Regions from separate parts of the Kitasatospora sp. NBC_01246 genome, predicted to be linked through region 4. Evidence: riboswitches for the same ligand, from Rfam matches in the RefSeq annotation. Region 4 holds a riboswitch; each other region holds the start of a gene.
What was found. Region 4 has a riboswitch for cyclic di-AMP ahead of OG618_RS31090 (M23 family metallopeptidase). Riboswitches for the same ligand answer to the same signal wherever they lie in the genome.
Positions count from the first base shown of each region.

Region 1: linked by a shared signal. The riboswitch ahead of OG618_RS20920 (M23 family metallopeptidase) and the one ahead of OG618_RS31090 (M23 family metallopeptidase) in region 4 are both predicted to bind cyclic di-AMP.
Region 2: linked by a shared signal. The riboswitch ahead of OG618_RS30360 (transglycosylase family protein) and the one ahead of OG618_RS31090 (M23 family metallopeptidase) in region 4 are both predicted to bind cyclic di-AMP.
Region 3: linked by a shared signal. The riboswitch ahead of OG618_RS11775 (C40 family peptidase) and the one ahead of OG618_RS31090 (M23 family metallopeptidase) in region 4 are both predicted to bind cyclic di-AMP.

Region 1 is NZ_CP108484.1:4,770,423-4,775,946, reverse strand. It holds gene OG618_RS20935 (sensor domain-containing protein) at 1-379, opposite strand, end outside; gene OG618_RS20930 (GNAT family N-acetyltransferase) at 481-1,053, opposite strand; gene OG618_RS20925 (hypothetical protein) at 1,096-2,100, shown strand; gene OG618_RS20920 (M23 family metallopeptidase) at 2,172-3,032, opposite strand; cyclic di-AMP (ydaO/yuaA leader) riboswitch at 3,045-3,203, opposite strand; gene OG618_RS20915 (YiaA/YiaB family inner membrane protein) at 3,448-3,738, shown strand; gene OG618_RS20910 (alpha/beta fold hydrolase) at 3,813-4,685, shown strand; gene OG618_RS20905 (TetR/AcrR family transcriptional regulator) at 4,749-5,318, shown strand.
Region 2 is NZ_CP108484.1:7,151,956-7,157,479, forward strand. It holds gene OG618_RS30345 (glycoside hydrolase family 13 protein) at 1-535, shown strand, start outside; gene OG618_RS30350 (LacI family DNA-binding transcriptional regulator) at 561-1,580, shown strand; gene OG618_RS30355 (hypothetical protein) at 1,640-1,840, opposite strand; gene OG618_RS30360 (transglycosylase family protein) at 2,009-3,313, opposite strand; cyclic di-AMP (ydaO/yuaA leader) riboswitch at 3,300-3,424, opposite strand; gene OG618_RS30365 (hypothetical protein) at 3,851-5,524, shown strand, end outside.
Region 3 is NZ_CP108484.1:2,694,616-2,700,139, reverse strand. It holds gene OG618_RS11790 (hypothetical protein) at 1-81, shown strand, start outside; gene OG618_RS11785 (NYN domain-containing protein) at 158-1,702, shown strand; gene OG618_RS11780 (C40 family peptidase) at 1,915-2,958, shown strand; cyclic di-AMP (ydaO/yuaA leader) riboswitch at 3,282-3,435, shown strand; gene OG618_RS11775 (C40 family peptidase) at 3,446-4,600, shown strand; gene OG618_RS11770 (C40 family peptidase) at 4,826-5,524, shown strand, end outside.
Region 4 is NZ_CP108484.1:7,325,637-7,331,160, forward strand. It holds gene OG618_RS31085 (MFS transporter) at 1-1,425, opposite strand, end outside; cyclic di-AMP (ydaO/yuaA leader) riboswitch at 1,736-1,896, shown strand; gene OG618_RS31090 (M23 family metallopeptidase) at 1,901-2,935, shown strand; gene OG618_RS31095 (DUF2470 domain-containing protein) at 3,311-4,030, opposite strand; gene OG618_RS31100 (MFS transporter) at 4,259-5,473, shown strand.

The sequences.
Region 1 (5,524 bases), 2.6 Mb from region 4:
CGTCCACCAGCCGCGCGGTGATCGCGCCCCAGCTGCCCGGCCGGCGCACCCGGACCGGCTTCGGGCCGGGCACGTCCAGCGCCAGCATGCCGCGGACCCGGGCCCGCTCCAGCCGGCCGAAGCCCCGGGCCCCGGCGGTCAGAGCGGCCAGCACCGGCATGCCGAGCACGGTGACGAGAGTGCCGACACCGAAGGTGAACAGCGTGATGGCGAAGGCGAACCCGGCGAGGGCCACCGGCACCGCGGTGAGGGTGAAGCCGAGCTCCCGGTAGTAGTAGGACGAGAACGGCGCCCGCCAGGCGTACGGCGGCTCCTCGGTGCGCCGTACCGCGTCGTCGCGGTCGTCCTCGCTGCGCTGCGTGCTGAGGCTGCTGCTCATGGCCCTCGGGTCCTTCTCGGTGGCGTGCCGGGCTGACGTCACAACCCTGTCAAAGGCCGGGCCGGGCGGACATCCGGCTCCCCCGTGAAGCGGGCCGGGGGTTAACCCCCCACCCGGGGCCACTCGTGGGCGAGCAGCGAGTACTGGAAGGAGTCGCGCCAGCAGCCGCGCAGGTGCACGTCGTGCCGGATCCGGCCCTCCAGACGGAAGCCGGCCCGGATGAGCACCCGGACCGAGGCCGTGTTCTCCACGTCCACCCGGGCGACCAGCCGGTGCAGCCCGAGCGGGCCGAAGGCGAAGTCGCAGAGCAGCCCGGTGATCTCGCCCGCGTAGCCGTTGCCCCAGGTGTCCGGGCGCAGCGCGTAGCCGAGGTCGGCGCTGCGGTGGCCGCCGAGCGTGAGGGCGGCGTTGCCGATCGGGACGGCCCGGGACGGGGCGTCCGCGTCGGCGCGGCGGGTGACGGCCAGCCGGTAGACCGTCCGCTCGTCCTGCTGCGCCTCCTCCAGGTACTGCTCGATCTGGTCGGCGCAGTCCTCGCGGTCACGCGGCTCGAACGGGAGGTAGCGGGTGGCCTCCCGGTCGCCGAACACCGCGTACAGGGCGTCGACGTCGGCGGCGCTGTGGTGGAACTCGCGGATGGCCAGGCGGGGGCCGGTGAGTCGGACGGGGACCATGCCTGCCGACCCTACCCGGGCTTTCCGGTTACCTTACGTGACATGGAAGAAGAAGACCTGCGGCTCGCCCCGCGCACCAAAGCCGCCGAACTGCTCGCCTGGGCGCAGGCGCACGGCCACCCGCCGGTGGCCGAGGCGCCGGTGCGGGCGGTGCTGGCGCTGCTGGAGCTGGGTGAGGGCAGGATGCGTGACGGCTGGCCGGAGCTGACCTCGGACGCCGTGGAACAACTGCTGTACGAGCGGCTCTACCTGTACGTCCAGCCCGAGCCGGAGCAGGACCCGCTGGCGTACGGCGCCGCGGTGCGGCTGCTGATCGACCACCAGCGGGCGGCGAAGCGGCTGAACGCCAAGCGGCAGGAGCGGCTGCACGCGGAGGCCGAGTGGCAGGGCGAGGTGGCCGCCGGGCTGCTGCGCCGCGCCGACCTGGTGACCTGGCCCCGGCTGTACACGCTGCTGCTGCGCGCGGACGGGGTGGACCCGGCCGACGGGGCGGCGGTCCGGGCCTGGCTGGAGGCGTTCCGGGAGCTGGCGCCGGAGGACCGGGCGGCCGCCTACGAGCGGCTGGAGGCGGCGGGCGCGCTGGACCCGGTGGACGACGGGGGCTGGGACGGCGCCCGGCCGCTCAGCGTCGGGATGGCCACCGACGGTGCCCGGCGGCTGCTGGAGCAGGGGCTGATGCGGCGCAGCTACCGCAACCTGGAGGAGCTCACCGCGCAGGGCCGGCCGATGCCCGACGAGCTGGCCGGGGACTTCGGGGCGTTCGAGGAGGCCGCCGTCGAGGCCGCGCTGGACCTCTTCGGCGAGTGGACGGTGCCGGGGCTGCCGCGGCTGCTGGTGGAGGAGTTCCCGGAGCTGGCCCCGGAGCCGGGCCAGGAGGAGATCGACGCGTACCTGGCGCAGCTGCCCGGGGCACCCGGCGAGGCGGAGGAGGCCGGGGAGTACGGGGACGACGAGTACGGGGACGAGGACGGCTACGCGCCCGGGGACGGGCACGTGCACGGGTCCGCCGACCGGCCGGACGGGGCCGACGCGGCCGCCGGGGCCTGAGACGCCGCGGTGCCCCGGCCGTCGTGACGACGGCCGGGGCACCGCGGCGGGCTGTCAGAAGGTGACGCCGGTCAGGGGGTCACGCCGCGCTGCTCGAACCAGCTCTCCGGGTCGACCGGGGCACCGCCGCCGGGGCGGACCTCCAGGTGCAGGTGCGGGCCGGTGACGTTGCCGGTGGCCCCCACCTTGCCGAGCTGCTGGCCGGGGACGACCTTGCCGGAGCCCTTGATGATCGAGGAGAGGTGGCAGTACCAGATCTCGGTGCCGTCGGGCAGCGTCTCGACGATCCGGTAGCCGTACGACCCGGCCCAGCCGGCCGAGGTGATGGTGCCCTGGCCGACCGCGTAGACCGGGGTGCCGGTGTCGGCGGCGAAGTCCAGGCCGGTGTGCAGGTGGGCCCAGTAGGAGGCGCTCTGGCCGTAGTGGGCCGAGAGGTGGTAGTCGCGCACCGGCAGCTCGATGGCGGCGAGCTTGGCCTTCTCGGCCTCCTCCGCGGCCCGCTTGGCCTCCTGCTGCTGGGCCGCGCGCTTGACCTCGGCCTCCTTGGCGGCCTGCAGGCGGGCGCCCTCCTCGGCGGCGGTGCGCTGGCTGTCGGCCTGCTGCTGGATCCGGGCGGCGAGCGCGAGGCCCGGGTCCGCGGCGAGCGCGACCGGGGTCTCGTCCGGGACCTCGACGGCGGGGGCGGCGGCCGGGGTGGCGGAGGCGAAGCCGGTCGCACCGAGGGTGGCGGCCACGGCGGTGACGCCGAGCAGCGGGGCGGTGCCGCGGGTCTGACGGGGCATCCGGTGCCGGTTGCTGTCGGGGGCCTGCGGCCCGGTCTCGACGCCGGACCCGCCGAACTCGCCCGGGTGGGCGGGCGGCCAGGGGTGGTCGAGCAGCTGGGTGCCGGCGGGGGAGCCGGGCAGGTGTGCCGGAGAGTGCGACGACGCCACGGAGGCGCGCTCCTTTCCTTCCTTCGCGCCTACCGGGTTAGCTGACGGGTTCGGAGCAGGAAGGTCTCCTACGGCTGGGCCTGGGCCCGGCCGATTCACCCCAAGGAACATGGTTCCCCGGCTCCCTGGCCTGCCCGGAGGCCGGCCGGCGGGATTAGGCGACGGCGCACGGTGCCGTCTGGGTACGGCGTTACGAACCGCGCTGCGTTATCAAACGTTAATCCTAGGAGCCTCTGATTCCAAGCCGTCCGTTCGGGACAGCCGGATACTACCCGGACGGTACGTGACCTGATGGGCGATTTGGGCGGATCGACGGCAACTGACACTACCGAACGTGAGGGGACGTCAACGAACGGTCCCCCACTTGAGTACTCCTACTCATGTGCGGCGCTCCCGGCGCGGCGATCCTGGCGCCATGAACGCACCGATGCAGTCACGCACCACGGCCGCGTACCACCTCCAGGCCGTCCTCTCCTTCGCCCTCTCCGGCGGCGCCCTCGCCGTCGGCATCGCCTATCTGCCGGTCGGCGGCTGGACCCGCGCCTTCCTCGCGGTCGGCCTGCTCTACACCGTCACCTCCGCCTTCACCCTGGCCAAAGTGATCCGGGACCGGCAGGAGACCAACGAGATCGTCACCCGGGTGGACCAGGCGCGGCTGGAGAAGCTGCTCGCCGAGCACGACCCGTTCAAGGTGGAGGGGGTCTGAGCCGCGGCACCGGGGCCACCCCGGGGGTCCGGCCGGTCAAGGGGTTGACGGCTAAGGCTATTAGCCTTAGCTTTATGGCTATCGGTGCAACGCCGACAGCCCCGCGGACCGAGGAGGCCCACATGCCCGGCACCTTCACCCCCAGCACCCAGTACCTCGACGTCCCCGGCGGCCGGCTGGCCTTCGACGACACCGAGCAGGGCGACGGCACCCCCCTCGTCCTGCTCCCCGGGATGCTCGACAGCCGTGCCGCGTACCGGCACCTGCGCCCGCTGCTGGTGGCCGCGGGCCACCGGGTGATCACCCTGGACCTGCGCGGCTTCGGCGAGTCCTCGATCGCCTGGGACGACTACACGCCGGCCGCGATCGCCACCGACGTCCTGGCCCTGCTGGACCACCTCGGCATCGACCGCGCCACGCTGCTCGGCAACTCCTACGCCGGTGCGACGGTGGTCAAGGTGGCCGGGGACGCGCCGGAGCGGGTGGCCGGGATCGTCCTGGTGGACGCCTTCGTCGAGAACCCGCCGAACGCGCTGCAGCGCGCGATGTTCGGCGCGATGGGCGTCCTGCTGGTGCACTCGCCCGCGTTCTGGGGCCTCTACCACCGCAAGATGGCGTACCCCGGTCCCAAGCCGGCCGACTTCGACGCCTACGTGGACGGACTGGTCGCCGCGATGCGCACGCCGGGCCGCAAGCAGGCCACCCGGGGCTACGTGCGCGGGGACTCCGCGCCGAACGGCTGGACCGCCGCCGTGAGCTGCCCGGCGCTGGTCGTGATGGGCACCAAGGACCCCGACTTCCCCGACCCCGAGCTGGTCGCCGACCGGCAGGCCGCCGCGCTGAACGGCCGCAAGGTGATGATCGAGGGCTCCGGGCACTACCCGATGGCCGACCGGCCGCAGGCCACCGCCGACGCCCTGCTGCCCTTCCTCGCCGAGCTGGCCTGAGCCCGCCCTTCCGCGCCGCGCCGGCCCGAGCCCGCCCGCTACCTCGCCCACGGAGACCGCACCATGCCCCGAGTCGGACTGACCCCCGAGCAGGTCGTCGACCACGCCCTCGCCCTCATCGACGAACAGGGCCCCGAGGCCCTCACCCTGGCCGCCGTCGCCGGACGGGCCCGGGTGGCCACCCCCTCGCTGTACAAGCACGTCAGCGGCGGACTCGCCGAGCTGCGCCGGCTGATCGCCGTCCGGGTCACCGAGGAACTCGCCGACCGGCTCGCCGAGGCCGCCCTCGGCCGCGGCGGGGACGACGCCGTCGCCGCCGTCCTGCGGGCCTACCACGGCTACGCCACCGAGTACCCGCACCGGTACACCGCGCTGCCGCAGGCCCCGCAGCCGGACGACGACCTGACCAGGGCGGGCGGCCGGCTGGTCGGGGTGATCCTCGCGGTGCTCCGCGGCTACGGGCTGGAGGGCTCCGAGGCCGTCCACGCCGCCCGGACCGTCCGCTCGGTCGCCCACGGCTTCGCCTCGCTGTCGATCGGCGGCGGGTTCCAGCTCGCCGAGAACCTCTCCGACACCCAGGACCGCCTGATCACCCTCCTCACCGGCGGCCTCCGGAACTGGCCCGGGGCCTGAGCCCCGCCCCCACCGCGCGCCCGGGCTCCGTGAGTTCCCCCGGCCGGGCGCCGCACCCGGCGCACCCCGCGCGGCGGGCCGGCCGGACCACGGCGGACCACCCGGTCGGAGCGGCCGGGCAGGGCACGACCGGCGTCCGCTCCCCGGCACCGGTGCGCCGTCCGGGTCACCCTTCACCGGCATCGGAAATGAGGTATGAAGAATTG
Region 2 (5,524 bases), 170 kb from region 4:
CGGCTCGGCGTACGTCTACCAGGGCGAGGAGCTCGGCCTGCCGGACGTCACCGACCTGCCCGACGAGGTCCGCCAGGACCCGTCCTTCTTCCGCAAGGCCGGCCAGGACGGCTACCGCGACGGCTGCCGGGTGCCGATCCCGTGGTCCGGCACCGAGGCCCCGTACGGCTTCGGCCCGACCCCGGGCGGCCCCAGCTGGCTGCCGCAGCCGGCCGAGTGGGCCGGGCTCAGCGTCGAGGCGCAGACCGGTGACCCGACGTCGACCCTGGAGCTCTACCGCAGCGCGCTGGCCATCCGCCGGGAGCAGTCCGGGCTGGGCGCCGGCACCGGGGTCGAGTGGCTGGCGAGCCCCGAGGGCACCCTGGTCTTCCGCCGCGGCTCCTTCGTCTGCACGGTGAACACCACCGCCGAGCCGGTGCGGATACCCGCGCCGGGCCGGCTGCTGCTGTCCTCCGCGGACGCCGCGCCGGAGGCCGCCGACGCCGGCGGCGAAGCGGTCCTCGGACCGGACAGCACCGACTGGTGGGCGGTCTGACGTGGTTGCAATAGGCTCTGGGACCGTGACTACGGCGCGACTATCAGACATCGCGGCGCAGGCGGGGGTCAGCGAAGCCACCGTCTCCCGCGTACTCAACGGCAAGGCGAACGTTTCCGCCGCCACCCGGCAGACCGTGCTGGCGGCGCTGGACGTGCTCGGCTACGAGCGGCCGACCAGGCTGCGCCAGCGCAGTGCGGGACTGATCGGGCTGATCACCCCGGAACTGAGCAACCCGATCTTCCCCGCGCTGGCCCAGGTGATCGAGCAGGTGCTGAGCCGGCACGGGTACACCCCGGTGCTCTGCACCCAGACGCCCGGCGGCTCCACCGAGGACGAACTGGTGGAGATGCTGGTCGACCGGGGCGTGGCGGGCATCGTGTTCGTCTCCGGCCTGCACGCGGACACCACCGCTGACCACGACCGGTACGCCCGGCTGACCGGCCGGCAGGTGCCGTTCGTCCTGATCAACGGCTTCAGCGAGAAGATCGACGCGCCGTTCATCTCGCCGGACGACCGGGCCGCGATGTGGATGGCCGTCCAGCACCTGGCCGAGCTCGGCCACGAGCGGATCGGCCTCGCGGTCGGGCAGAAGCGGTACGTCCCCGTGCTGCGGAAGATCGAGGGCTTCACGGCGGCCCTGCGGGAAGTCCTCGGCCGGACCGAGGAACAGGCCCGGGAGCTCGTCCACCACACGCTGTTCAGCGTGGAGGGCGGGCACGCGGCAGCCGGCGCACTGCTCGACAAGGGCTGTACGGCGATCGTCTGCGGCAGCGACATGATGGCGCTCGGGGCGATCCGCGCGGTGCGCCAGCGGGGGCTGTCCGTGCCGCAGGACGTCTCGGTGGTCGGGTTCGACGACTCGCCGCTGATAGCTTTCACCGAGCCGCCGCTGACCACCATCCGCCAGCCGGTCGAGGCGATGGCCACCGCCGCCGTCGACGCCCTGCTGGAGGAGGTCGGCGCGAACGCCGCCCAGCGCGGTGAGTTCATGTTCCAGCCGGAGCTGGTGATGCGCGGTTCCACGGGCGCCTGCGCCCGCTGAGACGACGACCGGGGCCCCGGAGGACGATCCAGTCCTCCGGGGCCCCGGCCTGTCCGCCCTCAGCCCTCCTGCGCGGTCGGGCGCTGCTGCCCGGTCCGCTGCCCGTCGGCGGCCTCGCCGGTCCGGCTCTCGGTGCGCCGCCCCCGGGCGAGGTAGTCGCGCAGGATCAGCTCCACGGCGTCCTGCGGGTTCCTGGTGCCGGAGAGCATCATCGCGTCGATCGCGAGATTGGCGTCGAGCGTGACGGTGACCTGGGCCATGTGACTCCTCCTCGGGTGCAGAGCAGCAGCATGCCCGCCGGGCCCGGGTTTGGCCATGCCCGGGCCCGGGCCCGCGCCGTCCCGCGCGCGGGCGCGCCGGAGCCCCCGGGGAGGAGCGACCAGACTCTCCCCGGGGGCTGCGGCGGGTGGCGCGGACCGCGCGCGGGATCAGACCCGGCCGGCGAAGTCCGGGGCCCAGTTGGCGATGGTCTGGGTCCGCACGCCCACGCTCGGGTTGGCGGCCTCGACGTACTTGCCGTCGCCGATGTAGAGCGCGACGTGGTAGACGCCCGAGTCCTGGCCGTTGTTGGACCAGAACAGCAGGTCGCCGGCCTTGAGGGCGTCCAGCGAGACGTGGGTGCTGGCGGCGGCCTGGTCGGCGGCGACCCGCGGGACGGAGACGCCCGCGGCGCGCAGCGCGGCCTGGGTCAGGCCGGAGCAGTCCCAACCGCCGTTGCCGGTACCGCCGTAGACGTAGGCCTGGCCGACCTTCGACTGGGCGAAGGAGACCGCGGCGGCCATGCTGCCGGTGGCGGCCTGGGCCGGCGCCTCGGCCGACGCCTGGGCGGCGGGCTTGGCGGCCGGAGCCTGGGTCTGCGCGGCCGGCTTGGTGGCGGTCGCGGTGGAGCCGTCGGCCTTGCCGGTGGCGCCCGAGGAGCGGTTGAACCAGTCGAAGCCCTGGTCGGACTCGTCCGAGGCCCGGGTCTTCGCGCGGTCGCCCAGGCTCAGGTGCTGGCCCGGGTAGATGACGTGCGGGCCGTCGCCGAGGGTGCCGCGGTTGAGCTCGTAGAGCCGCTCCCAGCCGCCCTGGACGTTGTTCTTGTCGGCGATCGAGGAGAGCCAGTCGCCCGCGACCACGGTGTAGTCGGAGGAGGCCTGCGCGTCCTGACGGTACTGCTGCCAGTTCCGGCCCTGCGACTGCTGGGCGGAGTCGGCGGCGGCCGGGGTCTCGGCGGCCTTCGGGGCGGCCTTGGGCGCGGCCGGCTTGGCGGCGGGGGCGGGGGTCTGCGCCGGGGCCGGGGTGGCCTTCGGGGCGGCCGGCTTGGCGGCGGTCGCGGTGTCGACGGCGGCCGGGGTGCCGCCCTTGGTCAGACCGGCCTGGACGGAGCAGACGGGCCAGGCGCCGGGGCCCTGGACGGCGAGCACCTTCTCGGCGACCGCGATCTGCTGGTCCTTGGTGGCGAGGTCGGCACGCGCGGCGTAGCTGGTGCCGCCGAACGCCGCCCAGGTGGAGTTGGTGAACTGGAGGCCGCCGTAGAAACCGTTGCCGGTGTTGATGCTCCAGTTGCCGGTGCTCTCGCACTGGGCGACCTTGTCCCAGGTGGCGACCGAGGCGGCCGAGGCGGAGCCGGCGGTGAGGCAGGGGATGGTGAGGCCGATGCCGACGACGCCGAGGGTGGCGATCGCTCGACGGGTGCGGCCGGACAGGCGGGTGCCGTTGGTGGGCAGCATGGTGACGCGGTCCTCTCCCACGCCTGCGAGGTGAGCTGTCGGATTCGGGCTGGAGTTGCCCGGCCGCGCTGTGGACGCGGCTTCACCCCTAGCCCCGAACCGGTACGAACCGGTCCCGGGCGACTTACCTGTGGTTCCCCCGCTCCTGCCGTGGTGCGTTCTGCGCTGCCAGCGCACCCGACGGCAGGACTCGGCGTTGCGGGTGGGCTGGGTCCGTGTGGCCACGAACGGGGAGCACGTTAAGCAGACTTAAGTTCAAACCGCAAACATGTGTGACGGTCGTCACAGTTTATGAAGAGCGTGCTAAATGGCTGTCCACCATGATCAGAAATGACCGATTTACCGCAACGCCCGTCGGAGTCACGGCAACTGCCTATGCTTCAGGGCATCAGGACCGACGCGGCCGTCTGGGGGGAGGGCTTCGCAGCGATGGCCATGGACGAGGGTCCGGAGGCCGGTGCGCCGGCCGAGCGGCCGCGTGGAACGCACCGCTGGGCAAAACACCGCAGAGCGGACATCCCGCCCGCCGAGCCCCGAACTCCCCTGCCCCGCCGGACGATGCTGCGCTGGCTCGCCGTCGGCACGGTCTTCGCGGCGGTCGGCGGCGAGGAGGCACTGCGGCGCTCCCTGGACGGCCGCTCCGCGCCCGTCGCCGCCGCGGAGGGCCCCGCCATGGGGCCGGGAGCGGCCGACCCGGCCGCGGAGCACCGGCACGGCGCCGCGTCGCCGTCCGGGACGCCCGGGGGCGCCCCCGACGGCGCCCCCGCCGAGGGGACGGCCGCGCCCGGGCAGCCCACCGCCGGAGCCGCCCCCGCACCCACCCCCGACCAGGGCGGCCGCCCCTGGTCGGACCCGGCCGGCTGGGGCGGCCGGGTACCCGGACCGCAGAGCGCCGTCCGGATCACCGACCGGGTGCTGCTCGACACCGACGCCGCGATCGGCTCGCTGCTGGTCGAGCCGGGCGGTGCGCTCACCTTCGCCGCCGACCGCAGCCTCACCCTCGCCGCCGCGGGCAACGTCGAGATCCGCGGCACCCTCGCGCTCGCCCCCGAGGGCGCCGCCGTGCACACCGTGCGCTTCCCCGCCGTCGACGAGCGGCGCTTCCGGGGGGACGGCATGAAGGTGGTCGACACCGACGTCGGCCTCTGGGTCACCGGCGCCGGGTACCTGCGGCTGGACGGCGCGGCCAAGACCGCCTGGGGGCGCGCCGACCGGGCACTCGCGGTGGGCGACACCACCGTCAGCCTGGCCGCGCCGCCCACCGGTTGGCTGCCCGGCGACGAACTGGCCGTCACCCCGACCGGCCCGCCGGGCGAGGACGGCTTCTCCACCCGCTACGACCTCGCCGTCGTCCGGTCCGTCAGCGGATCCACCGTCACCCTGGAGGCGCCGCTGACGTACGCGCACCCCCGGGTGGCCGCCGGAGGGGGCGTCACGCTCGGGGCCGAGGTGCTCAACCTGACCCGAAGCGTGCGGATCGAGGGCACCGCCGAGGGCCGCGCCCACGTCCACCTCACCACCTCCCGCCGGGCCGACCTGCGGCACGCGGCGCTGCGCTGGGTCGGCCCGCGCACCGACACCGCGGAGTCCTGGAAGGGCCCGGACGGCAGCGCCCCGGTGACCGCCCCGGTGCTCGGCCGGTACGGGCTGCACTTCCACATGCTGGGCGACACCACCCGGGGCACCGTGGTCGAGGGCCTGGTGGTCCGCGACGCGGGGAGCCACGCCTTCGTCCCGCACGCCAGCCACGGCATCACCTTCCGCAGCTGCATCAGCCACGACACCTGGGAGGACGCCTACTGGTGGGACGGCCCGCCGGACACCCGCACCCCGCAGCAGCCCTCCGACGACATCGTCTACGAGTCCTGCGTCGCCTCCCGCACGCGGCTGGAGCCCAACCCGCGGGCCTACCGGCTGACCGGCTTCAACCTCGGCGCCGGCACCGGCGGCAAGGCGCTGGACTGCGTGGCCGTCGGCGTCCAGGGGGCCGACGGCGCCTCCGGCTTCGAGTGGCCGGAGAACAGCGAGGGGGTCTGGACCTTCCAGCGCTGCCTGGCCCACAACAACCTGCGGGACGGCATCTTCGTCTGGCTGAACGCCCAGCAGCACCACGTGGTCACCGAGTTCGCGGCCTACCACAACGGCGGGTGGGGCATCGAGCACGGCGCCTACCTCAACGACTTCGACTACACCGCGAGCGTGCTGTACGGCAACGGCGGCGGGGGAGTGGCG
Region 3 (5,524 bases), 4.6 Mb from region 4:
GTGCGCTGCCGCTGGTGCAACGCGGTGGACCAGGTCGAACTGGTGGCCCGTCCGGGCGCCGAGGCCGCCGAGCAGGCTTGATGCCCGCCCCGCGCGGTGGACGGTGCGCGGCACTGCCGTCCGCCGCGCGGGACAATACAGACAGAGCGCACGGAGCGTGACGACCAGGGGTACGGCCGACGGCCGTACCCCGCTGGCGAGGATCGGAGCCGAGGACGTGGTGGACGCAGCGCAGGAGCCCGCCGGGCCGCAGGGGCGGCAGCCCGCTGTGGACGCGCAGGCGCCGGACGCGGTCGAGGCCGCCGCGCCCGGCACCGGCGCCCCCGCCGAGGAGGTCGACGGCGAGGAGGCCGGCGGCTCCGGCGGTGAGGAGCCGGCGGCAGCCCGCGCGGCCGAGAAGCTCGACCGGCCGCTGCCCGAGGGGGTGCGCCGGCGTGTGGTGGGCCTCGCCGCCGACGCGCTCGGGGGGCTGCCGGTCGCGGAGCTGCCGCAGACGCTGCGCCCGTACGCCAAGTTCACCCCGGCGCGCCGGGCCAAGTACGCCGCCACCGCGCTCGCCGCGGCGCTGGAGTCCGAGCCGGCGTTCCGGGTACGGATAGCGGAGCGGCTGCGGCTCGGGCAGCCGGACCTGGTCCGGGCGCTGGAGTCGGGCACAGTGCCGGGCGCCGCCGATCCGATGGACGTGGCGGCCGCCGCCTACCTGGTCCGGTCGGCGGGCTGGAGCCGCCTGGTCGTCGAGGCCGGCGAGGAGGCCGAGCGGGCCGGCGCCGAGGGCGCGGCGGCCGAGGCGGCCCGGCTGGCCGAGAAGCTGCAGGCGGAGCTGGCCGAGGTGCGCGCCGCCGCCCGGGCGGACCTGGACCGGCAGCGGGCCGAGTCGGAGGACGTCCGCAAGGAGGTGGAGTCGCTGCGCAAGAAGGTGCGTTCGCTGGAGAGCGACACCCGGCGGGCCCAGGCCGAGACGCGCCGGGTCACCGGGGAGCTGGAGGCCCTGAAGGCGCAGACGGGCGTCGAGCGCGGCGCCGCCGAGAGCGAGGCGCGGCGGCTGCGGCACCGGATCTCCGAGCTGGAGAACGCCGCCGAGCAGGGCCGCCGTTCGGCCCGCGAGGGGCGCAGCGTCGAGGACATGCGGCTGCGGCTGCTGCTGGACACCGTGCTGCAGTCGGCGCAGGGGCTCCAGCGGGAGCTGGCCCTGCCGGTCTCCCAGATCCGCCCGGCCGACCTGGTCGAGGCGGTGGTGCCGGGTTCGGCCTCGCCGCACGACGTGGCGCGGCGCGGGCTGGCCGAGGACGACCCGGCGCTGCTGGACCAGCTGCTGGCGATCCCGCAGGTCCACCTGGTGGTGGACGGCTACAACGTGACCAAGACCGGCTACCCGGCGCTCCCGCTGGAGCAGCAGCGGATCCGGCTGCTGGGCGGGCTGGCGATGCTGGCCCAGCGCACGCAGGCGGAGGTGACCTGCGTGTTCGACGGCCAGGACCTCGACGTGCCGGTGATCCTGGCGCCGCCGCGCGGGGTCCGGGTGCGGTTCAGCCGGACCGGGGAGACCGCCGACGAACTGATCCGCCGCCTGGTGCGGGCCGAGCCGCAGGGCCGGCCGGTGGTGGTGGTCTCCACCGACCGGGAGGTCGCGGAGGGCGTGCGGAAGGCGGGCGCGCGCCCTGTAGCCTCGGTGCTGCTGCTGAACCGACTGGCCCGGCCCTGACCTCGGCCGGGGGCCGGCCGGCAGGAGATGACGCCTGGTCAGCGCCCGGTTTGCGGGGATGTGTGGATCCCGTGAAGTCATGGCGGGGGGCGGGAGTTCACGCCATCGGGGGAGTGGCGCAAAGCGTGGATCTTCACTAGGGTCTGGCGTCAAACCTATTTTCCGGATTCTCACTCGTTCGGGTGAGTCCGTTGGAAGAAGGAGCCGGTCACTTGGCCACCCACCGCCGTCCCAAGCAGTCGAGCCGTGCACGGGTCACCGTGCTGACCGCTGCCGCTGCGACCGCGGTCGCCCTCTCGGCCCAGGTCAGCGCCCACGCCGCGCCCAGCCCGTCCCCCAAGAAGGAGGACGTGAAGGCGCAGGTCGACCAGCTGCAGGAGGAGGCCGAGCAGGCCACCGAGAAGTTCAACGGTGCCAAGGAGCGGGCGGACCAGCTGCGCAAGCAGGCGGACCAGCTCCAGGACCAGGTGGCTCGCGGCCAGGACCAGATGACCCAGCTTCAGGGCGGGCTGGCCGAGGTGGCGGCCGAGCAGTACCGGACCGGCGGCATCGACCCGTCCGTCCAGCTGATGCTCGCCTCCGACCCGTCCGGCTACCTGGACAAGGCCGCCAGCGTCCAGCAGGCCAGCTCCAGCCAGACCGAGGCGCTCAAGGGCCTGCAGGACCAGCAGCGCCGGCTGGACCAGCAGAAGGCCGAGGCGGCCGCCGTCCTCGCCTCGCTGGACAGCACGACCAAGGACCTGAACCAGTCCAAGGCCGAGGTCAACAAGAAGCTCAAGGAAGCCCAGGACCTGCTGAACTCGCTCAGCGCCGCCGACCGGGCCGCGCTGAAGGCCGCCCAGCAGCAGGCCGACCGGGCCTCGCGCGGCAGCGAGCGCACCGACCTGAGCAGCCTCCCGCAGGGCAGCGGCTTCGCCGGGCAGGCCGTCGCCAACGCGATGAGCAAGCAGGGTTCGCCGTACGTCTGGAGCGCGGTCGGCCCGAACTCCTTCGACTGCTCCGGTCTGATGGTCTGGTCGTACGCGAAGGCCGGCGTCTCGCTGCCGCGCACCTCGCAGGCGCAGGCCAACTACGGCTCGAAGGTGGCCTCGCTGGCCGACGCCCAGCCGGGCGACCTCATCATCTACCGCCCGGACCGCAGCCACGTCGGGATGTACATCGGCAACGGGATGGTGGTCCACGCGCCGCACACCGGTGACGTGGTGAAGGTGATGAAGGCCGACGCGATGCCGATCAACGCGATCCGCCGGGTCTGACGGACCGACATGCCCACGGGCCGGGATCCGGCCCTGTGATCCGCGCCACCCCCGGAACCGGGGGTGGCGTCGGTGTCTGCGGCCGCATCATGACAAACGATCAGCTCCATGTGGGCGCGTGATCACACCCGGTCATATTCACAAATGAACTTGGATATTCTTCCGGCATTTTTCTGACAAGGATTTGAACGGATCACGGTTCTGTTACTAGGGTCATGCCTCGAACCACCGCACAGTCGATCACCCAGCAGGGGTGGCGGCGGAGGTTTACCGCCGAGTTCGTGAAGCAGCGGGGCAGAGCATCTGCCCGTCGGGGAGTCCAGTAGTCGGGGGCGCTGTGGAACGGAGCCGGGGAACCATGTTCCTCCGGGGTGAATCGGCGCCAGGTCGACCGTCGTGCGGTCGGTGAGGCGTCGTAGGGCACGCTTCCGGCCCGAACCCGTCAGCTCACCCGGTAGGCGGACGTAGGAAGAAGGAGTCCGCCTTCGTGGCGTCCCATCGTCGTCCCAAGCCCGCCGGCCGCGCCCGGGTCTCGATTCTGACCGGTGTCGCCGCCGCGGCGGTCGCGCTCTCCGCGCAGTCCGGCGCCCACGCCGACCCGACGCCGACCAAGGATCAGGTCAAGGAGCAGATCGACCAGCTCAACGAGCAGGCCGAGCAGGCCACCGAGAAGCTCAACGGCGCCCAGGCCAAGCAGCAGGAGCTGCAGAAGCAGGTCGGTGAGCTGCAGGACAAGGTGGCCCGTCAGCAGGCCGCGGTGACCGAGGCCCAGGGCGGTCTCGCCGAGATCGCCGGCGAGCAGTACCGCAACGGCGGCATATCGCCGACCGTGCAGCTGATGCTCTCGTCCAGCCCGGACAGCTTCCTCAGCCAGGCCGGCGCCATCAACCAGGCCGGCAGCACGCAGTCCGGTGCGCTGAAGGACCTCCAGGAGCAGCAGCGCAGGCTCGACCAGGACCGCAACGAGGCCCAGGGCAAGCTCGGCGAGCTCGAAGCCACCACCCAGCAGCTGAAGGCCTCCAAGGAGGAGGTCCAGGGCAAGCTGGCCAAGGCCCAGGACCTGTACAACTCGCTGTCCGAGCAGGAGCGCCAGGCGATGCGCGCGGCCGAGGAGAAGGCCGCCGCCGAGGCGAAGGCCAAGGCGGACGCCGCCAAGGCCGAGGCCAAGGCCAAGGCGGACGCCGACCGCGCCTCCCGCGACAACACCCGCGACCAGCTGCCCGCCCCGTCGTCGCCGGCCGCCAAGCCCGCCGCCGCGGCCGCCGCGCCGTCCGCGCCCGCCGCCAACGGCTCGCGCGCCGCCGCCGCGATCGCCGCCGCGGAGAGCAAGCTGGGTGCCCCGTACGTCTACGGCGCGGCCGGTCCGAGCTCCTTCGACTGCTCCGGCCTGACCAGCTGGGCCTACGCCCAGGCGGACGTGTCGCTGCCGCGCACCTCGCAGTCCCAGGCCACCGCCGGCACCAACGTGGGCACCAACATCGCCAACGCCCAGCCCGGCGACCTGATCATCTACCGTGCGGACCGCAGCCACGTCGCGCTCTACGTCGGCGGCGGCCAGGTCATCCACGCGCCGAAGCCCGGCGCGAACGTCCGGTACGAGACCGCCAGCATGCTGCCGATCTCGGCCATCGTGCGCGTCTGATCCGACGTCTGCTCCCACAGGCCCGGTCTCCCCTCGCGGGAGGCCGGGCCTGCGGCTTTCGTGCCGGACCGTGCTGATGTCCGATTGCGGGTCAAATATTCGGGTTGGGAGGGGTTTGGACTCGCTCGCCCGGACTCGCTAACGTCTGCCACCGGACTCCCGCTCGACGGCCGCCCGCACCGGTGCGGCGGCGGGGCCGGGTCGCAGGATCGGAGTTACCGTCGTATGGCCGTGCACCGCCGTTCCCCCCTGCCGGGCGCGTTCGCCCGTGCGCTGGTGCTGACCGCCGCGGCCACCACCGCGCTGGGGGTGGCCACGGGGGGTGCCGCCCAGGCCGCCCCGGGCACGCCGGACGGGCCGTCGAACCGCAAGGACGTCAAGGCGCAGGTGGAACAGCTGTACGACGAGGCCGAGCAGGCCTCGGAGAAGTACAACGCCGCACTGGACGTCCAGCAGCGCCTCCAGCACGAGACCGGCACGCTCCAGCAGCAGGTCGCCGTCGCCCAGGGCGAGCTCAACGAGCTCCGCGGCGACCTCGCCACCGTGGCCGGCGCCGAGTACCGGGGCGGCGGGATGGCGCAGACCGTCCAGCTGATGCTCTCCACCGACCCGGAGGGCTACCTCTCCAAGGCCCGCAGCCTGGACCAGGCCGCCGAGCGGCAGAACGAGACGCTGCACGAGGTGGTGGCCCGTCAGCGCCGGCTCGACCAGCGCCGGTCGGAGGCCTCGATGAAGCTCTCCGAGCTGGAGGAGACCCGCCGGGCCCTGGCCGAGAGCAAGCAGCAGATCCAGCAGCGGCTGGCCAAGGCGCAGCGGCTGCTCAACAGCCTGGGGGCGGGCGAGCGGGCCCGGATGGTGGCCCAGGACGCCCGCGAGGCCGAGCAGCGGGCCACCCGTGGCACCGACCGCCTCGACCTGGGCACG
Region 4 (5,524 bases):
CTCGGCGACCGGGTGGTCCTCGGGGGCCAGCACATTGCCCCGGACGGTGGTGAACGCCGTCACCGCGCCGGTGACCAGCAGCCCGGCGCAGATCAGCATCGCGGTCCGGAAGGCGGAGTCCACCGCGGCCGGTACCCGGTAGGCCTCGCCGCTGAGCCCGGCCAGCGCCGGCAGGGCGGCCACCGCGAGCAGCCCGGCCGCGCGGGCGGCGGCGTTGTTGACGCCGCTGGCGATCCCGGCATGCCGGACCTCCACCGCCGCGAGCACCGTCGCGGTCAGCGGCGCGACCAGCAGGACCATCCCGCAGCCCATCACGGTGGCGGCCGGCAGCACGTCCGTCCAGTACGAGGCGTCGGAGCCGATCCGCAGCATCAGCAGGACCCCCGTCGCGCAGAGCAGCGGGCCCACGGTGAGCGGGAGGCGCGGGCCGATCCGCTTGCCGAGCCGGCCGGCCCGGGCGGACAGCGCGAGCATCAGCACGGTGATCGGCAGCAGGGCGAGCCCGGAGACCAGTGGGGAGAAGCCGGAGACGATCTGCAGCTGGACGACCAGGAGGAAGAAGACGCCGCTGAACGCCGCGTAGACGCAGAGGGTGACCAGGTTCACCGCGGTGAACAGGCGGGAGGAGAAGAGGCCGAGCGGCAGCATCGGCTCCGGGACGCGGCGTTCGACCACCACGAAGGCCGTGCCCAGCAGCAGGCCGGCCGCGCCGGACACCCACACCACGGCCGAGAGCCCGTCGCCCGCCGCGGTCAGCGCGTAGGTGACCGAGCCCAGCGCGAGCGCGGCCAGCGCCGCGCCGAGGACGTCGAACCGGCCGGTCGCGCTCTCGTCCCGGCTCTCCGGGACGTGCCGGGAGGCCACCGCGACCACCAGGGCGGCGAGCGGGACGTTCAACAGGAAGATCCACCGCCAGCCGGGGCCGTCCACCAGCCAGCCGCCGAGGAACGGGCCGATCGCGGCGGACACCCCGCCGAGGCCGGACCAGAGGCCGACCGCCGCCGAGCGGTCGTCAGGGTGGAACACCGCCTGGAGCATCGCCAGCGAGCCGGGGGTGAGCAGCGCCCCGCCGACGCCCTGCACCGCGCGGGCGGCGACCAGTACCTCGATGGTGGGGGCCGCGGCGCAGGCTGCCGAGGCGGCGGCGAACCAGAGCACGCCGATCAGGAAGACGCGGCGCCGGCCGTAGCGGTCACCGAGCGCGCCGCCGAGCAGGATCAGGCCGGCCAGGGTGAGCAGATAGGCGTTGAGCGTCCATTGCAGGGCGGCGAGCGGAGCGCCGAGATCGGTGCCGATCCGGGGCAGTGCGACGTTGACGACGGTGCCGTCGAGCATCGCCATGCTGGAGCCGAGCACCGTCGCCAGTAGTACCCAGCGGCCCTGCGCGGTGCCCAGGCGCAGGGTGCCGGCCTCGGAGGTGGCCACCGCCTGATCCTGCGCTCCGGGACGCGACGTGACAAGGGTCACCGGGGGTGTGTCGGCGGATGGCTTTCCGTAGGTGATCGCATGCGTACGGACACCGAAATCGGCGGAGCGTCGTGGATCAGTGGCACGCGGTGAATCGATTGTGCACATACTGTGCAGCCGATCATTCGGAGTGTCACGGCCTTCCCGGGAGTGGTTGTCGATTCAAGAGATCGACATTGCTTCGCCCGGGCGGATGAGTTTTAGTTCAGCGACCGCCCGGCATTGGACCGGGTGGCCACCGGGTGGAACGCCTAGTCCTGCCGCTGCCCGGTGGTACGAACCGAACTCTGTACGGCAGGAGCGGGGGACCCAAAGGTAAGTCGCCGGACCGGAATTCACGGTCCGGCTTGGGGTGAAGCCGCGCTATGCGGCCGGGCAACTCCAGCCCGAACCCGACAGCTCACCTCGCAGGCGTCGGAGAGGACAGTTCGCCATGCCCGCACAGGCTCGTCGTATCACCCTGCCCCGCGCCGCCCGCATCGGCATCGCCACCGCCGTGACCGGCGCCGCTTTCGCCCTCCCGCTGGTGACCACCATCAGCGCCCAGGCCCACACCGCCCCGGCCGCCAAGCCCGCGCAGACCTCCACCTGGACCGGCGCCACCAGCGTCGACGCCGCGCCGGCCGCTGCCGCCAAGCCGGCCGCCGAGGCCGCCAAGCCGGCCGCCGCGCCGGCCGAGGAGAGCTACAAGGTCGTCGGCGGGGACACCCTGTCGAAGATCGCCGACGCCAAGCAGGTCGAGGGTGGCTGGAAGGCCCTCTACGACCACAACCGCTCGGTCGTCGGTGCCAACCCGAACCTCATCTTCCCGGGTCAGCAGCTCGCGCTGGATGCCAAGGCCGCCGCCGCTCCGGCCGCCGCCGAGGCCGCCAAGCCCGCCGCCCCGGCCGCCAAGCCGCAGGTCTCGCAGGACGCGCAGAAGCCGGCCGCCCAGCACGCCGCCCCGAAGCCGGTCCAGGCCGCCAAGCCCGCCGAGGCCCCGGCCGCCAAGCCGGCCGCCCCCGCCGCGAAGCCGGCCGCTCCGGCCGCTCCCGCGGCGCCGGCCGCCGCGGCCAGCACCTCGGGCTTCGTCGCCCCCCTCGCCAACCCGAAGCTCGGCACCGCCTACGGCGTGGCCGGCTCGATGTGGGCCTCCGGTCACCACACCGGTGCCGACTTCGTCGCCTCCACCGGCACCCCGCTGCGCGCCGTCGGCGCCGGCACCGTGGTGAAGGCCGGCAACGGCGGCGCCTACGGCAACGAGGTCGAGATCAAGCTCGCCGACGGCCACTACGCCGAGTACGCGCACCTGTCCTCGATCGGTGTGAAGATCGGTCAGACCGTCACCGCCGGCCAGCAGATCGGCCTCTCGGGTGCCACCGGCAACGTGACCGGCCCGCACCTGCACTTCGAGATCCGCACCGGCTCGGAGTACGGCTCGGACATCGACCCGATCGCCTACCTGCGGGCGCACGGCGTCTCCCTCTGACCTGAGGTCGGACTTCCGCTGGGTGCGGGGCGTACGGCCGCCCGGGATGGTCATGTCGGGTGACCGCTCGACCGGGTGATCGCCGCACCGTCAGCGGATCATGGGCGCGGGACACGCCCTGGCCGGTCCGGCTCGCGAATTTCCTTCGCGAGCCGGACCGGCCTTTTTCGTGCCCTTCTGACAGGCAGGTGCCCCCCCGCGAGCAGGGTTTCCGTCCGGCGTTTCCGAGTGGTCGGTTCCGTCGTGCAGAAGGCCTTTCCGGAAGGCCTTCCTGGGGGGCCTCCCGGGATATTCCGACGGCCCGTCGGCGGTCGGACGGGCCGTCAATTCTCGGTCGGCGGTCGCGGTGAAAGGAATGGGCCGCCCCGGCGGGGGTCAGGACCGGTGGGCGGGCAGGTCGCTGTTGGCGGCGGTCAGCAGCTGGTGCACGCGGTGGCCGAACTCGTCCGCGTCGCGGGCCGGCTCGGGGAAGACCAGGCGGACGTCGCGGTGGCCGTAGGGGTGGTCCAGACGGAGCACGAGGCCGTGCCGGTCGAGGGCCAGCGGGCGGACGTCGGGGTGTCCGACGAGCAACTCGCGGTCCAGCAGCCGGGTGAGCAGGGCGAGGGCGTCCGGGTGGTCGTCGGCGAGGTGGGTGAGCATCGCCGCCTCGAAGCGCGCCAGCGGGTCGGGCGCGGCCAGGGCGAGGTCGGCGCCGGTGAGGGCGGTGGTGCCGTACGGGGTGGAGAGGACGGCGTGTGCGACGTCCAGCCGCAGGTGGACGCTGAGGCCGTCGTCGGCGAGGTGGGCGAGGTGCAGCCGGCCGGCCAGGGTGAGACGGCCGCGGACGCGGTCGCGGACGGCGACCGGGGCGATGTCGGTGAGGTCCAGGACGACGGCCAGGCCGTCCTGCTCGCGGGTCACGGCGAGGGTGAGCGGCGAGTCGAGCGGTGCGCCCAGGCGCAGCCGGGAGCCGTGCACCGAGACCGGGGTGTCCAGGTCGTGGTACTCGCCGCAGGCCCGGATCACCACGGAGGAGGTGGCGCTGAGCAGGCTGCAGACCCGTTCGGCGGCGGTGGGTTCGGGCGCCTCGACGTCGACGGGGCTGGGGCTCATGACGACCTCCGTTGGTTAGGTTAGGCTAACCTAATCACTTCGCCGAGGGAGGGCAAGGCGTGCGCGGGTGGTGCGCGGGTCGCGATGGAGGGGTGCGTGGGTCCAAGGGATTGCAGATGGAGATAGCGAGCGCTTGCAAGTATCTGGCGTTCGGTCGTATTGTCGACGCTGGTAGTTGCACACGCAATCTTCTGTACGCTTCTGTACGCTCTGGAAAGCGGTCCCCTCATGCCCCTCGCGCTCCTGGCGCTGGCGATCAGCGCCTTCGGCATCGGCACCACCGAGTTCGTGATCATGGGCCTGCTGCCCGAGGTCGCCGGCGACTTCTCGGTGTCCATCCCCACCGCCGGCCTGCTCATCTCCGGCTACGCACTCGGTGTCGTGATCGGCGGCCCGCTGCTCACCGTCCTCGGCACCCGGATCCCCCGCAAGGGGATGCTGCTGATGCTGATGGGCCTGTTCATCGCCGGCAACCTGGTCTCCGCCGTCGCGCCCGCCTTCGGTCCGCTGCTGGTCGGCCGGGTGCTCGCGGCCTTCGCGCACGGCGCCTTCTTCGGCATCGGCTCGGTGGTCGCCGCCGACCTCGTCGCCCCGCACAAGCGGGCCGGCGCCATCGCCCTGATGTTCACCGGGCTCACCGCCGCCAACGTGCTCGGCGTGCCGATGGGCACCCTGCTCGGCCAGCACTTCGGCTGGCGCTCCACCTTCTTCGTGGTCGCGGCGCTCGGCGCGATCGGCTTCGCCGGCATCGCGGCCCTGGTGCCCGTCCAGCCGCGCGCCGAGGACACCCGGCTCGGCCCGGAGCTGGCCGTCTTCCGCAAGCCGCAGATCTGGCTCGCGCTGAGCATGACGGTGCTCGGCTGGGGCGGCATCTTCGCGATGTTCACCTACATCACGCCGATGATGACCGAGATGGCGGGCTTCGCACCCTCCAGCGTGACCTGGCTGCTCTTCCTGTTCGGCGTCGGCCTGTTCGTCGGCAACCTGCTCGGCGGCTGGTTCGCCGACCGCGCGCTGATGCGGAGCCTGTACGTGATCCTGGCGGTGCTGGCGGTGCTGCTCTTCGCCTTCACCCTCGCCTCGCACAGCAGGGCCGGTGCGATCGTCGCCATTCCGCTGATCGGCGTGTTCGGCTTCGCGACCGTCGCACCGCTGCAGAAGCGGGTGATGGACCAGGCCGCCGGCGCGCCCACGCTGGCCTCGGCCGCCAACATCGCGGCCTTCAACCTGGGCAACGCGCTCGCCGCCTGGCTCGGCGGGCTGGTCATCTCGTCCGGGCTCGGCTACGACGCGCCGAACTGGGTGGGCGGGCTGATGGCCGCCGCCGCCCTGGGGGTCGCGCTGCTCTCCGGCGCGCTGGAGCGGCGGGGGGCCGGCGCCGGTGGCAGGGTCGTGGCGCGCGGTGGAGCGGCCGCCGAGGAGGCGGTAGCCGCCGGGCGGTGAGCGCGGAACGCGCGGGGCCCGGACGCTCGTCCGGGCCCCGCGCGTCGTGTC